DNA from 3 places in the Nostoc sp. DedQUE12b genome. Region 2 is predicted to be linked to each of the others. Evidence: riboswitches for the same ligand, from Rfam matches in the RefSeq annotation. Region 2 holds a riboswitch; each other region holds the start of a gene.
What was found. Region 2 has a riboswitch for cobalamin ahead of RMY16_RS16210 (DUF1636 domain-containing protein). Riboswitches for the same ligand answer to the same signal wherever they lie in the genome.

Region 1: it holds a riboswitch for cobalamin, as region 2 does, so the genes downstream of both, RMY16_RS31105 (energy-coupling factor ABC transporter permease) here and RMY16_RS16210 (DUF1636 domain-containing protein) in region 2, are expected to answer to the same signal.
Region 3: it holds a riboswitch for cobalamin, as region 2 does, so the genes downstream of both, RMY16_RS21730 (DUF1636 family protein) here and RMY16_RS16210 (DUF1636 domain-containing protein) in region 2, are expected to answer to the same signal.

What each region holds. Positions count from the first base shown of each region.
Region 1 covers NZ_JAVRCI010000119.1:7,403-12,227, reverse strand. The annotation lists gene RMY16_RS31120 (ABC transporter ATP-binding protein) at 19-852, opposite strand; gene cbiQ (cobalt ECF transporter T component CbiQ) at 827-1,639, opposite strand; gene RMY16_RS31110 (energy-coupling factor ABC transporter substrate-binding protein) at 1,636-1,938, opposite strand; gene RMY16_RS31105 (energy-coupling factor ABC transporter permease) at 1,925-2,698, opposite strand; cobalamin riboswitch at 2,724-2,864, opposite strand; gene RMY16_RS33230 (PepSY domain-containing protein) at 3,033-3,170, shown strand; gene RMY16_RS31100 (hypothetical protein) at 3,174-3,326, shown strand; gene RMY16_RS31095 (hypothetical protein) at 3,462-3,965, opposite strand; gene dnaB (replicative DNA helicase) at 3,928-4,825, opposite strand, start outside.
Region 2 covers NZ_JAVRCI010000029.1:54,620-59,444, reverse strand. The annotation lists gene metE (5-methyltetrahydropteroyltriglutamate--homocysteine S-methyltransferase) at 1-1,588, opposite strand, end outside; gene RMY16_RS16210 (DUF1636 domain-containing protein) at 1,736-2,149, opposite strand; cobalamin riboswitch at 2,603-2,746, opposite strand; gene RMY16_RS16205 (hypothetical protein) at 2,828-2,998, opposite strand; cobalamin riboswitch at 3,480-3,633, opposite strand; gene RMY16_RS16200 (hypothetical protein) at 3,779-4,018, opposite strand; gene RMY16_RS16195 (high light inducible protein) at 4,081-4,293, opposite strand; gene RMY16_RS16190 (hypothetical protein) at 4,483-4,695, shown strand; gene RMY16_RS16185 (energy-coupling factor ABC transporter ATP-binding protein) at 4,623-4,825, shown strand, end outside.
Region 3 covers NZ_JAVRCI010000048.1:26,012-30,836, reverse strand. The annotation lists tRNA gene RMY16_RS21750 (tRNA-His) at 626-698, opposite strand; gene RMY16_RS21745 (DUF4359 domain-containing protein) at 822-1,205, shown strand; gene RMY16_RS21740 (sirohydrochlorin chelatase) at 1,533-2,258, shown strand; gene cobA (uroporphyrinogen-III C-methyltransferase) at 2,255-3,034, shown strand; cobalamin riboswitch at 3,084-3,257, shown strand; gene RMY16_RS21730 (DUF1636 family protein) at 3,279-3,698, shown strand; gene RMY16_RS21725 (cobalt-precorrin-6A reductase) at 3,702-4,460, shown strand; gene RMY16_RS21720 (PEP-CTERM sorting domain-containing protein) at 4,538-4,825, shown strand, end outside.

The DNA of each region.
Region 1 (4,825 bases), on a different contig from region 2:
CATTCTCTAACTGTAAAATTATGAAAAATTGCGAAATAACTCTAATATCCGTTGCTGTACTCGTTCTCTAACTACTCCTGATTCAGCAGATAACCCATCAAATAACATCTCATATATCAATGGTACGCCCAATTCTAACTCTGATAAAAGTGTGCGCTGGTTAAATACATCTTGGGGTTTGCCTTCTACTATCAGTCGCCCTTTATCCATAACAAAAACCCAATCTGCCCACCGATAGACTAAATCTAAATCATGAGTTGCCATTACTAAAGTAGTTCCATTTTGATGAATTTTTTTCAGAGTTGCTATCAAATTCAGAGTATGTTTGACATCTAAATAGGCGGTAGGCTCATCCAGCACTAACAGTTCTGGTTGTAGTACCATCACATCTGCTATGGAAACTCGCTTTTTTTGTCCTAAACTCAGATGATGTACTGGCCTTTCTGCTAAAGTAGTCAGTTCAAATTCAACTAATGCTTGCTCTACTCGGTCTTGAATTTCGGGTACTGGAAGACCCAAATTACACAAACCGTAAGATATATCTTCCTCAACAGTAGAAGCTACTAATTGTTGTTCTGGATCTTGAAATACTAATCCGACCTTCTGCCTTAATTTCCCAAGATAATTTCGGTTATAATTTAACGGTTCACCACGCCAACGTACAATACCAGAATCAGGTTTATATAAACCATTAGCTAGTAAGAACAGTGTCGTTTTACCACAACCATTTTGACCAATTAACGCACACCTTTTACCTGATGGAATCTTCAATGTTAGACCATTCAAAGCTGATTGTTGTGCGCCTGAATAAGTGTAATATATCTGCTCAAATTCGAGTAAATATTCCTGCATTTCGCCAAAAATCTAATCCTATTAATACTACACAACCGAAAATGGCTTCGATGATATACCGTAATTGAGGACGATAGCGGCGGGGATGCCAAACTCGAAATTCACTGATAAAACCCCGTGCTTCCAGTCCGAGAGAGAACTGATTATATCGTTGTAAGGTTCGCTGTAATAGTTGTCCGATTAGTATTGCTAAACTTTTCATGCTAATAGCAAGAGTGCGGTAGCCACCACGGGAATTTTGTGCTGTCCACAATTCACTAGCTGTGTTCAGCAGGATGAAAATAAACCGATACATTAGTAATAATAAATCGGTTAAAAGTACTGGAAATCGCAAGTAACGCAGAGTTTGTAATATTTCTGTGAAAGGGACAGTTAACATCAGAAAATATAAGCAAGAAACAGAGGCTAATGCTCTAGTTAAAATTCCCAATGCTTGGATACTGCCACTATGACTGATATAAATATAGAAGTGTCCGAGAGTTAGTCCATACCACGAATCTAATTTGACGCTTTGTAAATCAGGAATCGCAACTCCATTCACCATTAGGGCTGGTAAACTTGTCAAACAAAAAACTATGGTGAACATTAACAATCGAAAATAAACTCCAGCCGGAATTCTTGCATAAATAACTGTCCAAGTACTCATCCAAAGCGTGATCAAAATTTGCACTAGCGGATGGGTAGCAAGGGAAATAGCAAGGGTAGTAAATGCAAAAATCAGTTTGTGTTCCGGTGGCAATCTTCGCAGTCGATTAGTGTAAGCTAACGTATCTATTTGCAAGCTCATTCTTCACGTTTTTGTTGTTGGGAACGTCCTTTATATAACCCAATTGCATAACCAACTACTCCTGCACCCAAAGCTGCTTGTGAGGCAAATAATAAGCTTTCTATTTCTCCACTAGCGGGTTCAAAAAACGATTTAAACCAGGGTTTATATCCAGGTTGTATTTCCGTAATTGCTTTTTCGGCTTTGTCATCAGAACCAGCAAATTCACCACCGCGTACAAATATTAACGGTGCAACTGCTAAAGCTAATACAGCTACTACTAATAGCCAGTTACTCAACCCTTTTTTAGACTGATTCATTGCCACTTCCTCGTTTGATTAATTGCAATAGTTCCAATTCTTGAGGATTATAAGATTGCAGCCAATTCCACACCAATACAGTTAGCAATCCTTCACTAATTGCTAAGGGGACTTGAGTAATGGCGAAAATACCGGCGAACTTGGCAAATGAAGCGATAAACCCACCAACAGGTGCAGGAAAAGCTAGGGCAAGTTGGATAGAAGTGATAACGTAGGTGAGTAAATCTGCGATCGCAGCTGCTAGAAATATCGCAATTTTTTCTTTACCACCCAACTTGATTGTCAAATTATATATCCAGTAAGCTACAAATGGGCCGGCGATCGCCATCGAAAAAGCATTTGCCCCCAGCGTCGTCAAGCCACCATGCGCTAGTAATAAAGCTTGAAACAATAACACTAAACTACCCAAAACCGACATAGTAAGCGGTCCAAATAGCACCGCACCTAACCCTGTCCCCGTAGGATGAGAACAGCTACCTGTGACAGAAGGGATTTTTAACGCTGACAGCACGAAAGTGAAAGCACCAGCCAAGCCTAGTAGTAGTTTTAGCTGTGGGTTAGCTTGGGTAATGCGAGTCAGACTACGCAATCCTAATAGAAAAAACGGTAATGCCACAACCCACCAAAAAACTGCCCACTGCACTGGTAAAAAACCTTCCATAATATGCATGGCGTAGGCGGGTTTGGGTAAACCAACTACTAGATAAAAACTGATAACTCCCATCAGGGTTAGACTGACTAACGCCTGTTTTCTTTTCATAATCTGTACCTCGCAGATTTATGTAAACGAATTGATTCTAACCGGCGGGCATCCTGACTTACCTAATTTTGGTTTACAGTTGCGGGACAGCGCCGGATTTGCACCGGACTTTCCCTCTTGCGTCCGATGGCTGCTCCCCATCAGAACCGATTGGAGTAACTATATCACTATTACCAATTTTGAACAGCGATTTTTTATCAGGTATTCACAAAGCGTAGATTGCAGTGCAGAAATGACGTTAACAACTTCAGATGAGCGGACATTGACTGCCTTTTTTCACCCTTACACGGGAGAAATCTTAAGGGAGCGTGACGAAAATAATAATCTCTAGGCGATCGCTCGTAAGATTCACAGCGAACTGATAATGGGAAAAGTAGGGGATTACCTAGTAGAGCTTGCTGCCTGCTGGGGACTCGTGGTGCTTACGGGATTGTATTTGTGGTTGCGAGGCAACAAAGGAACCCTTTTATGAACATTGATTCCACGAGTATGGAGTCAGAATCAGCGATTATGGCGAGACTTGCACGCCGTTTCTGGATTTTATGGCGTGCTGCTAATTGGTTTTCTCTATAGTTACGACTTGCGCCAAAAGGTTATCCAAGCAATCGAGTTGGACGGGATATTGTAAACCTGTAGTAGACTTATCCAGAATTTACGATTTGCACAGCTTTTCTGAGGTAATGATTTTTCTATAATTTGAGTTGCAATACTGACAAAATATCTTTAACTGGGGCTTTATCTGCTTCTAGCTTCTCTATTTTCACTAATAGTCGTTTTGGAATATACTTGCACTTTTTAAGGAGGCGATCGCCATCTTTCCAAAACTCATAGTGATACCAAGCTTGGGGATAATCTTTGCCGTGAAGAGTAATGGTTTTCCACTAAATGGAGGCACAACACCCAGTAATGCCAAAATTTCTATAATTGGGCGCTTCTTGAACTCTGCTTCTTGAATAACCCCCAGTAAATGTTTGGGAATGTACTTGGTCTTCTTTGTACCTTTTTCCTGCCAATGATAGTAAGCTTGGGGGTAGTCCTTTCCACCCCTAGTAATGGTGCGCCAATGAATAGTGCCGTTACCCTCACCCCAATTTCTGCGCTTTTTACTAGGGTTGTCAATACTTGGGGATATCTCTATTTTTTCAAGCTTTTTACTAGGGCTATTATCAATACCCCCCAGTAAAAATTCCTCTAAATGAGGTGGATGGTTTCGACAGGAGTTTGAGGACTCAGATATTTTCGGAGCGCAAATTCTGGATAATTCCATAGGACTTGTCAAAAAACACCGTTGCTGTGCCTGTTTCACCGTGCCGTGCCTTAGCCATGATGAGCTTTAATATTCCTTGGTCTGTAGTGTCTGGGTTGTAGTACTCATCTCGGTAAGTGAGAATAATATTGTCTGCCACCATTTCTAAAATTCCCGATTGGCTAAGGTCGCTCATCATTGGGCGCTTATTCTGTCTGCCCTCAACTCCTCTAGAAATTTGAGAAAGTGCCAACACAGGAACTTCTATTTCCCCAGCCATTTTGTAAAGTCCCCGTGCCACGTCACCTAGTTCATAACTGCGGTTGCCCCCAGAATCCTCTGCCATCATTTGCAGGTAATCGACTACAACTAACCCTAGCTTTCCTTCTTTGGCCTTAATTTGACGGCATTCGGAAGCAATTCTAGAAACGGTAATACCTCTTGAGTCATTCATATAAAGCGGCAGTTCTGAAGCAATACCAACGATTTTGGCAATGCTTGTAAATTCCCAGTCTGCTAGGGGTTTATTACCTGAGCGATGTCTGCGGATGCGATCGCTTTTTAGTGGCGTTAACTCTAAATGCTTATAGGCGTTGCTAACACTAATTAAACTCCACAGCCTGTACTCCAATTGTTTCTTTGTCATCTCCAAGGAGAAGATGACCACAGGTAGCTCATGAAACAGTATCATTTGGAAAGCCAAAAACAAGGCGATCTGGGACTTTCCCATTGATGGCCTACCCGCAACTATGGTGAGTGTGCCGCTTTCAAATCCCACCATCAAATTATCGAGTTCATGAAGTCCTGTATGGTAAATGGGGTTTGCTGAATTTAAATCCTCGTAAGCAGCAACGTTAATCGTGCTGTTATGTTCAGTGTTT
Region 2 (4,825 bases):
CTTTAAACTCACGTACCGTCATTGGTGTAGTGCGAACCACATCACCGTAAATAATTGGTGGACGAACATAACGGCTACCGTAGCTTTGCACCCAGCCGTTTTCAGTGAAAGCAAAACCTGGTAATTGTTGTCCAAAAAATTCCACCATATCGGTGCGTTCAAATTCACCGTGTACTAAAACATCTAATCCTAATTCCTCTTGTAGTTTAATGCTATCGGCAATTTGAACATCAATTGCAGCTTCGTATTCTGACTGATTCAATTCACCCCGTTTATATCGGACTCGGAGTTGGCGAACTTCAGAAGTTTGGGGAAAAGAACCAATTGTAGTTGTTGGGAACAGAGGCAGAGGAATTTGAGAATCTAGGCGCAATCCATAGGATAATGAACGCTGAAAATCATCAATCTTCAGAGTCTTGAGTCTTTCTTTAACCGACTGATTGGCTGGACTAAACTCCTCGAATGTACTCCAGGTTGACTCAATAAATTCTTGCTCTGTTTTAGTGTTGTCACCTTTTATAGTTCGAGCCAAGAAAACCACTTCTTGAAGTTTCTGTTCGGCAAAACTCAAGACATTACGTAGCTGTGATGGTAATCGTTTTTCTCGTTTAGCATCATAGGGAACGAACTGTAAGGAAGCGGATGGTTGAATATCTAGAGATGTTCCATGTAACGTCTCTACAATCTCTTGTAACACGGGAATAACTTTCTCTGGACGAACTTGCCAGATATTTCTTGCGTCTATAATCCCTACTCCTAGTCGCTTATTTTGTGGGAAACCATGAGTTTTAATTAACTCTAAGTTGCGTCCGCGTGTAAAGTCTAAGCTAATAGCAGCAACTGGTAAATCTATTACCCAAGGGTAGGTTTCACCCAAGTCATCAAAATAAGTAACTAGATGCAAAGGTATTCCTACTGTATAGAGTGAATTATAGACAGTTTGAAAATGTTCTTTCCAGGAATTAGCATCACCGAAAACCAGTGCTGGTTCATGTATTTGTACTTCTGCTATTTCCAAATTCTTCAGTTCTGTAAGCAGGTTAACATAGAGTGGCAATAGCTTTGATACTGCCTCGTCTACATTTAATTCCAGTCGGCTCAAACGTAGTAGAGTGCATGGCCCCAAGACTATGGGAACTGCTTTTTTACCTAATATATTTTGAGCGCGAGACACAGTTTCTATAAAGTCACTGAAATCGGCTGGTAATATATCTGTTGCAATTTCTGGGACAAGATAGTGGTAATTAGTATCGAACCACTTAGTCATTTCCAAAGCTGGAATTCCTTCTTGACCCCGCGCCATTGCAAAGTAGCGTTCTAACCCACTAAATTGCTGGAATCTTTGAGGAATTAGCCCAAAACGAAATATCCAATCAAGTACATGGTCGTAGAGAGTTGTATCTCCAATACCAATGCGGTCAATTCCGGCTTCCAGTTGAGTTTTCCAGTTAGATTCCTCAACTTGTCGCACGGTTTGTAGTAACGATTCTGCCTCTAGCTTGCCACTCCAAAATGCTTCTAATGCTTTTTTGACTTCCCGATTTTTACCAATACGGGGATAGCCTAATGTTGCGGTTTGAATCTGCATTACTTTTTATTCCTTTGAAGATTAGATAATTACACACTATGAATTAGAAACTGCTAACTTTTACCAAAAATATCAGGTTCAAAGCTGAGTATAATTGTGGGCTATAGCTTCCCTATTCCTCTGCTCAAGAGCTTTTTCACTCAGTCTTCAATTACAACAACTTATGTTTAATTGCGTCCACTTACTTTGTGGTGGAATCTTTGCTAGAATCTCTTTTCTTAGAGGTTCAGGTCGTTCTGACCAAGGCAGTGAACCATCACTTTTAGCATAGTATTGACTGGCACATTGCAGTACCGCAGATGCACAACTATCATTTGGTAAATCACCAAATAAATAAGTTGGTTTCCCTGACGCAACAAAGGCAATTACACAAGAACGGTTACAAGCACTCATGCATTCAACTCCCTGAATGAAGAATTTATTTTGCAATTCCCAATCGAATGTAAGTTGTTGAAGTTGTTGTAATAACTGCTGTCCGCCACTTTCACCAATCCGCTTACCATCTTGCCACAGGGTAGCGCAGGTCGTACAAACAAATAATGTATGTTGTTTGTTGAGCATTAATTTTAATGTGTGTAGAATTAAGTCCCAAACGCAGATATTACAAAGTTTTGTCAGCATGAAATTTCACCTTGCTGACTGTGCAATGTATCTATTGCAAACTATTGGTAATAATTGACCAACAATTCTTTGATGGTACAATTCGCAGAATTTGTCTGTAGAATCAATCCAAAATCTTATAATTGGATGACCATTATAAGATCAGACAGCAGGAATACAGCTATTATTAAATAGCTATTGATGTCCTTTTAAAAAACTGCTACTTTTTACATCAGCGATAATCGTGCCAAATAACTCAGCAGACGCTTCTAGGCGCAATTTGTATCGCCAATTAACTCTCTATCATCTCCTCTTAAGCCGTAACCTGAAGTGTATCTTTGGTACGATGAAGAAATAAAATTGATTGATTGTGAAAATATTCATAGTTGCGCTTATCTATACCTCGTAGATTTCAGCAGAAGTTGACTTTTCGGCGGGCATTCTGACTCACAAGGTAAACCTTGATTACAGCTGCGGGACAGCGCCGGATTCACACCGGACTTTCCCCCTTACCTCTGATGGCTGACCCCCATCAGAACCGACTTGTAAGTTTAAACTATATCATTGTTTACTGTCTAATGCAAAATTCAATAACTTATTTTGTGATTGGTATAAAATCTGATTCAATAAGAAAATTACTTACTTTTGCCGTAAATACTGGAGAATACCGCGAACGATCTCATCAGTCGTAAATTCCAGTTGCTTAGAGACACCATCAAATCGCCAAGATTCTAGTTTTGCAGCAAGTGCGGGAGATGTGAGTATGGCAATACTTAATATTGTACTGGGTAGCAACCAGTGGATTTTCACAGAGTACTCTCCTGTTTCGATTTTATAACATCAGACAATTTGTATTTACTTCTACTCACACCAGTATTAACCCAGCAGAAATACTTGACTGCTGAATGTTCTTTTAGCTGGGTATTTAAATGCAAATAAACCGCTTTATTATCCACACTCTCTAATTTTGTTCGCTCAAAAAACCACAAAACTTCTAGGAATTTGGCGTACAACTATCAAAAAACTCTAGCAAAAATACTTGAATATTTAATCGAGTTCATGACAGTTCAATCAACTGAATTAAATTTATTTAATTCAAATGTTAGCCATACTGAATTTTCGCAAGGCATAGTTGATAGCTGTATATTTTTGCTTTTGATATTGCGAGCGTTGTTGTTTGGTAAAATCCACTACCTATGATTTTTCCTAACGCAGATACAAAAAACGATGAATGATATAAGTCTTAACTCTGACCGGAAAAAATTTTGTAACATCTGTACCTCGCAGATTTTTTAGGTGTATTAACATCGGCGGGTCTTCTGACTTTGAGAGGATGTTTGAACACAATCTCATTACAGCTGCGGGACAGCGCCGGATTCACACCGGACTTTCCCCGTTTCCTCTAATGGCTGTTCCCCACTAGAACCGACTAATCGACCCATTATATAGCATGGTAAGGAAAATAATACAAGAGCAAATTTTAGTTAACAGTCACTCTGATTTGAAAATTTCATGACATTAAAGAAGTCTTGGCTATGAAAACCAAGACTTCTAGTGAATTTATTCAATTGAACACGCTTATACAATTGCTTATCCTAAATTACTGAAGAAAGTTCCCCAAAGGATTCCCGTTACTCCTACAGCAATTAAAAGGTTAGTGAAAAACTTGCCTAATTCAATTCCTTGTCCCAACGCTTTGTCGTCTTGACCTGCGGTGAAAAACAATGACCAAGCTTGGTTGAGATTGATTTTCTCAAAGTTGGTGAAATCAGGTCGAAAAACAACGGGGCCAATTAAATCTTTTTTGGGGAAATCAAAATCAGTTCTCATAACTCTCCTCGCTTAATGTTCTATGCGTTAATTGAATGTAATTTTTGGATAGTTAAAATTATCTACAAGCTAGTCAGCCATCCAATCAGGCCGTGTCCGGTGGTTACTTCAAAAGCGATGAGTGAGACAAAGCCAATCATTGCCAAACAACCATTGAGTTTTTCAGCATACTCGGTAAAGCCAACTCTTGGAGTTTGGTCTACATAAACCTTTGGTTCAACTGCAAAGTTGTCAAGTTGACCGAGTTCGTTGATGGTGAAACCTTTGCTAGTCATGTCTTTTTTTCCTTCGCTAGTTTATGTAACTAAATATAACGTTATGTAAATAATATTTGCAATTACTTGACAAAACAATTAAGTGTGGTTAACCCTACTAAATTAGGTCGTAGATACCGTATCTGTGAAAAGAAAGCAATTATTGTTCGTTTGTAAGCATCATTTTTTCATGTTGCTGCCGTTACTCCGATGGCGCAAGCGCCCGCCGTAGGCGTTTTTATGCCCCCCTACCGGGATGTTGCTTTTGGCCCGATGAATATGGGTGTGCAAGGTGAAGAATTACAACAGCGAGTTCTGCAAGCAATGGCAGCAGTTGATATCGATCCCCAATGGTATGGCAACGCTATACAGGTAATTTATATGGAGGTGAAAAGAAACGGATTGCGATCGCCGGTGTCTTAGCCATGAACCCACAGATATTAGTATTTGACGAACCCTCGGCTCAATTAGATCCCCGTTGTCGCCGTCAGTTAATCGAGTTACTGCAAAGTTTACCTCTGACTCAGTTGATTGCAACGCATGATTTAGATTT
Region 3 (4,825 bases), on a different contig from region 2:
CTACTTAGCACGGCAAACGCATCTAAATATTGACGAGCCAGGATTTGAGCCGAATTCAGCGATAACCTGATCAGAGATACCTTTGAGTAAAGTAAATATTGCTTTTCTTCAGTAATGATAATCATTATGATGAGGGAGTTAGACGCAGGCGATGGCTGCGGTCAAAGAAAGTCAGTGGACGTAAAAATGTTCTCTGTTCCTTACCATAGGTTCATTTGAGCCAGAGAATACAATTCCTGAGAATCAAGAGTCTACCTGTTACCATCAAACACTACTACTGCTACGCCAAAACCCATTGTAGAAGCTACAGGGTGGCTGATAAATGCCAAAGGTGAGTTGGAACTCACAGCGAATGCACCGAGCAAACTTCATAGTTCATCGCAGAATCCTGGATCTTGCCGTGTTGTTTCTTAGATGTTAATGTCCATCTGAGAATACAGAGACTATCAAGGATGAACTTGGTCACGGCTTTAGGATTGCGATCGCCACTCTGTAAGTCTATAAAGCTACAGATCGTATATCTTTATCCTTGTTAAAATTATGATTACAAGGATTTACACCATTTGACCTACCTTCTACAGGAGTGTAGATATTAATATGAAATTATGAATATGAAATTATGTAGGGCGAACGATGGGAATCGAACCCACGAATGGTGGTACCACAAACCACTGCCTTAACCACTTGGCTACGCTCGCCATTCAACAATTTGAATTATAGCAATAATTTAGCAATCGATCAAGAGTTTTGTTCTAGGAACGGACTTAGTTGATTTAGAGTCTCTGGAATCTAACAATTACAATGAATTTTACTTGGCAAATATGAAACCATTGACCATCATCGCGTATACTGGAGCAGCAGTAGGCCTCGCCGCCTTGGGTGTGACAATGGCGAAAACCAATCCCGGTCAAGCTGAATATGAAGAATATGCAGTTCAACGCCTGACAAAATACTTAAAAACCGATGTATGTAAAAAAACTACTAACATTATAGAAAATTTAATCCGTTTTAATTGCGATAAATTGGTTGACTCGGCTAGCCCGCAAATCCAAGAAATCATTGCCAAAACTACAGAAAGACAAAATTACGTTATTTTTAGTGTTTACCATACGGATTTGAAAATAAACTCCTGGATACCTTCATACAAGTTTGAAACGGTAGGAGCTTTTAATCAATTTTATACTTACACTGCTGAAGAACAATAAGGTAAGCAGCAAGAGAAGAATATCAGCAGAATTCAAGAGCGATGCCCTGAGCCTGTCGTACCCCTCCGGGGAAGCAAGCTACGCGGAGCGTCTCGTGGAGAAGGGTCAGAATGGGCTACGCCTCGCTACGCTAACAGAAGAAAAATAGGCTTTCTACTTAGTTTTGAAACGAGTAGTTGTGTACTTTACAACTTGAATTTCGCTGTAAAAATGATTAAGAATACTTCTGTTTAGTAATTGATAATAGTTTCAATAATTACCAGAGTAGTTATCAACCCCGGCTAAATCTTAAGTAAGATATAGTAACTGAAAGTTCAAGCTTTGCCGATGTCATCTGCCTATCTGCTATTATCTCACGGAAGTCGCGATCGCCGCCCAGAAATTGCTATGCAGCAACTAGCTAGGCTGGTATGTCAGAAATTGTCAAGCGAACATTTGGTTGGCATCGCTGCTTTAGAAATGAGTCCTCAGCCTTTACACGAGCAGATTCAACAATTTGCTAAAAGCGCTTTTGGCGATTACTTACTGTCTCCAAATGAAAATTGCCTGAAAATTGTACCGCTATTTCTACTGCCGGGAGTGCATGTGATGACAGATATTCCTGCCGAAGTAGCACTTGCACAACAGGCTGTTGGTCAAGATATCATCATTGAGTTGCAACCATATTTAGGCTCTCACCCCAATTTAGAGAAATTGCTGGCAAAGCAAATAGCTGCTATCAAAGCAGAAGCATGGATTCTCTTAGCTCATGGTAGCCGTCGCCCAGGTTCGCAAAAAACTGTGGAAGCAATGGCGGCGAGTTTGGGAGCAGTAGCTGCTTATTGGGCTGGGCCTCCTAGTTTAGAATCACGGGTGAAAGAGTTGGTAACTGCTGGTTATCGGGAAATTGCAATCTTGCCATACTTTTTATTCGCTGGTGGAATAACCGATGCGATCGCCACCTCAATAGAGGAGCTAAAATTACAATTTTCTGCGGTGAATTTCCAACTGGCCAAGCCACTGGGAGCAAGTGCAGAATTAGCCGAGCTAATTTGGGATTTAACACAGAGATGAACCGCACAGAAAAACAGGAGAACAAGTATTTGGGAAAGGTTTATTTAGTAGGTGCGGGGCCAGGAGATCCAGGATTAATTACCCTGAAAGCGAAAGGTTTGTTGGAATGTGCAGATGTAGTCATCTATGATGCTTTGGTGAGTCCGGCAATTCTGGCAATGATTAATCCCCAAGCCGAGCAAATTAATGCTGGTAAACGTGCGGGGAGACATTCGTTGTTGCAGTCAGAAACAACTCAATTGTTGATTGAAAAAGCACAGGATCATGCAATTGTAGTGCGGCTCAAGGGCGGCGATCCCTTTATTTTTGGTCGCGGTGGCGAAGAGATGGAAGAATTAGTTCAAGTGGGAATATCAACGGAAGTTGTGCCGGGTATCACTTCGGGAATTGCAGCAGCAGCATACTCAGGTATTCCTTTGACGCATCGGCTATATAGTTCGTCAGTGACATTTGTAACTGGCCATGAAGCAGCGGGTAAGTATAGACCGCAAGTGAATTGGAGTGCGATCGCTCACGGTTCCGAAACCATTGTAATTTATATGGGAATTCACAATCTGTCTTATATTGTGGAAGAATTAAGTACTGCTGGGTTTAATTTAGAAACGCCGATTGCTTTGGTGCGCTGGGGTACGCGCCCAGAACAAGAAGAATTAATTGGAACATTGGAAACAATTGTCAAACAGGTAGAGGAAAGTGGATTTAGTGCGCCTGCGATCGCAGTTATTGGACAAGTAGTGAATATGCACAGTATTTTATCTGGTTGTCGTCCAGTTTGATAGTTGGCGCAAAGCTTGTTGTTTCGTATTCTCCGATAACCCTAGTGTATGATCGATAAGGTTATTCGGTTCTGGTGGGAGTCAGCCACCAGAGGTAACGGGGAAAGTTCGGTGCAAATCCGGCGCTGTCCCGCAACTGTGAACCCAATTTGAGATTAAAGAACTAAATCGAAAATCTCAAATTGAGTGAGTCAGGATGCCCGCCGAAATCGATTTATTAGTTTCACATATCTGCGAGGTACAGATGACTACGACTGCAAATATTTCCCCAACTAGTCCATTGGGTGTTGCTGAACATACTTTATTTGTTTGCAAAACCTGTGCCAGTGTTTGGCAAAATGGAAAACGCTTAGGTGAAAGTGGTGGTGAAAAACTTTTACACCAACTTCAGCAGCTGGCACAAGATTGGGATTTACGAGAACAATTCCCAATTCAGGAAGTTGAATGCATGAGTGCTTGTAATCGTTCTTGTGTAATCGCCTTTAGTGCCAAAGGCAAATTAACATATTTATTTGGTGATTTAGCCGTTGATGGTAGTGCCTCTGCGGTACTGGAATGTGCTAGCCAATACTATGCTAAAGCAGATGGTTTACTGCCTTGGTCAGAGCGTCCAGAAGCAATGAAAAAGGGGATTTTAGCAAAGATTCCACCGTTATCTATCTAAATGATGCGCGTTTTGATTTTGGGTGGGACGAGTGATGCAGCAGAACTAGCTGCCAAAGTTACGGCTATCCAAGGATTAGAAGTAATCACCTCTCTAGCTGGACGCACCCGTGAACCGTCAGTACCGTTGGGCGATTTGCGGGTTGGAGGCTTCGGTGGTGTGGCTGGATTGGCTAGCTATCTGCGAGTCATGCAAATCGACTTATTAATTGATGCAACCCATCCTTTTGCGACTCAAATTTCTTTCAATGCGGCAGATGCGGCAACAGAAGTTGGAGTACCCCGCCTGATGTTAATCCGTCCGCCTTGGGAAAAAGAAAGTGGCGATCGCTGGATTGAAGTTGATAGTGTTGCAGCCGCAGCAACAACCCTGCAAAATCAGGCACAGCGAGTATTTTTGACAGTTGGTAGGCAAGAACTGGCCGCTTTTGCTCATTTGGAGAAAATTTGGTTTTTGATGCGGATGATTGACCCTCCTAGCGAAGATGCTTTAGTACCGCCGGGGATGGTATTGTGCGATCGCGGGCCTTTTACCCTCAATAATGAGAGACAAATTCTGATTGAGAATAACATTGATACCATCGTCAGTAAAAATAGCGGTGGCGATGCCACAAAGCCCAAGATTATTGCCGCGCGAGAACTAGGCGTGAAGGTTGTGATGGTAAATCGTCCAGCGATACCGCCAGGGGAGCAGGTTAGTAATGTTGATGCTGCTTTGGTATGGTTATGCGTAGGCGTAGCCCGCCGTAGGCATCGCTGCTAAGTAAATAGCCAAGATTGATAATACGATCTTTCCTAATTTCCGTATAATACACGGGAACGATCGCAGTAACGACTTTCATGAAAAATCTAGCTCTATCTGCCATAGCCCTCGCCACCACATCTGGATTAGTTTTTGGGACAATGCCAGCAGCTTCTGCTTTAAGTTGGAATTGGAATTATTCTGGTACTGGCATTGTGGCAAATGGTACTTTCACTACTAATGACACCCCTAACGATTTGGGTTCTTACTTGATTACTGGAATTACTGGTACGCGAAATGGTGAAACAATTACTGGTTTGCAACCCGCCGGGACTCCAATCCCAGGAAACGAACCTTTTAATGTTGATAATTTAATTAGTCTTAAT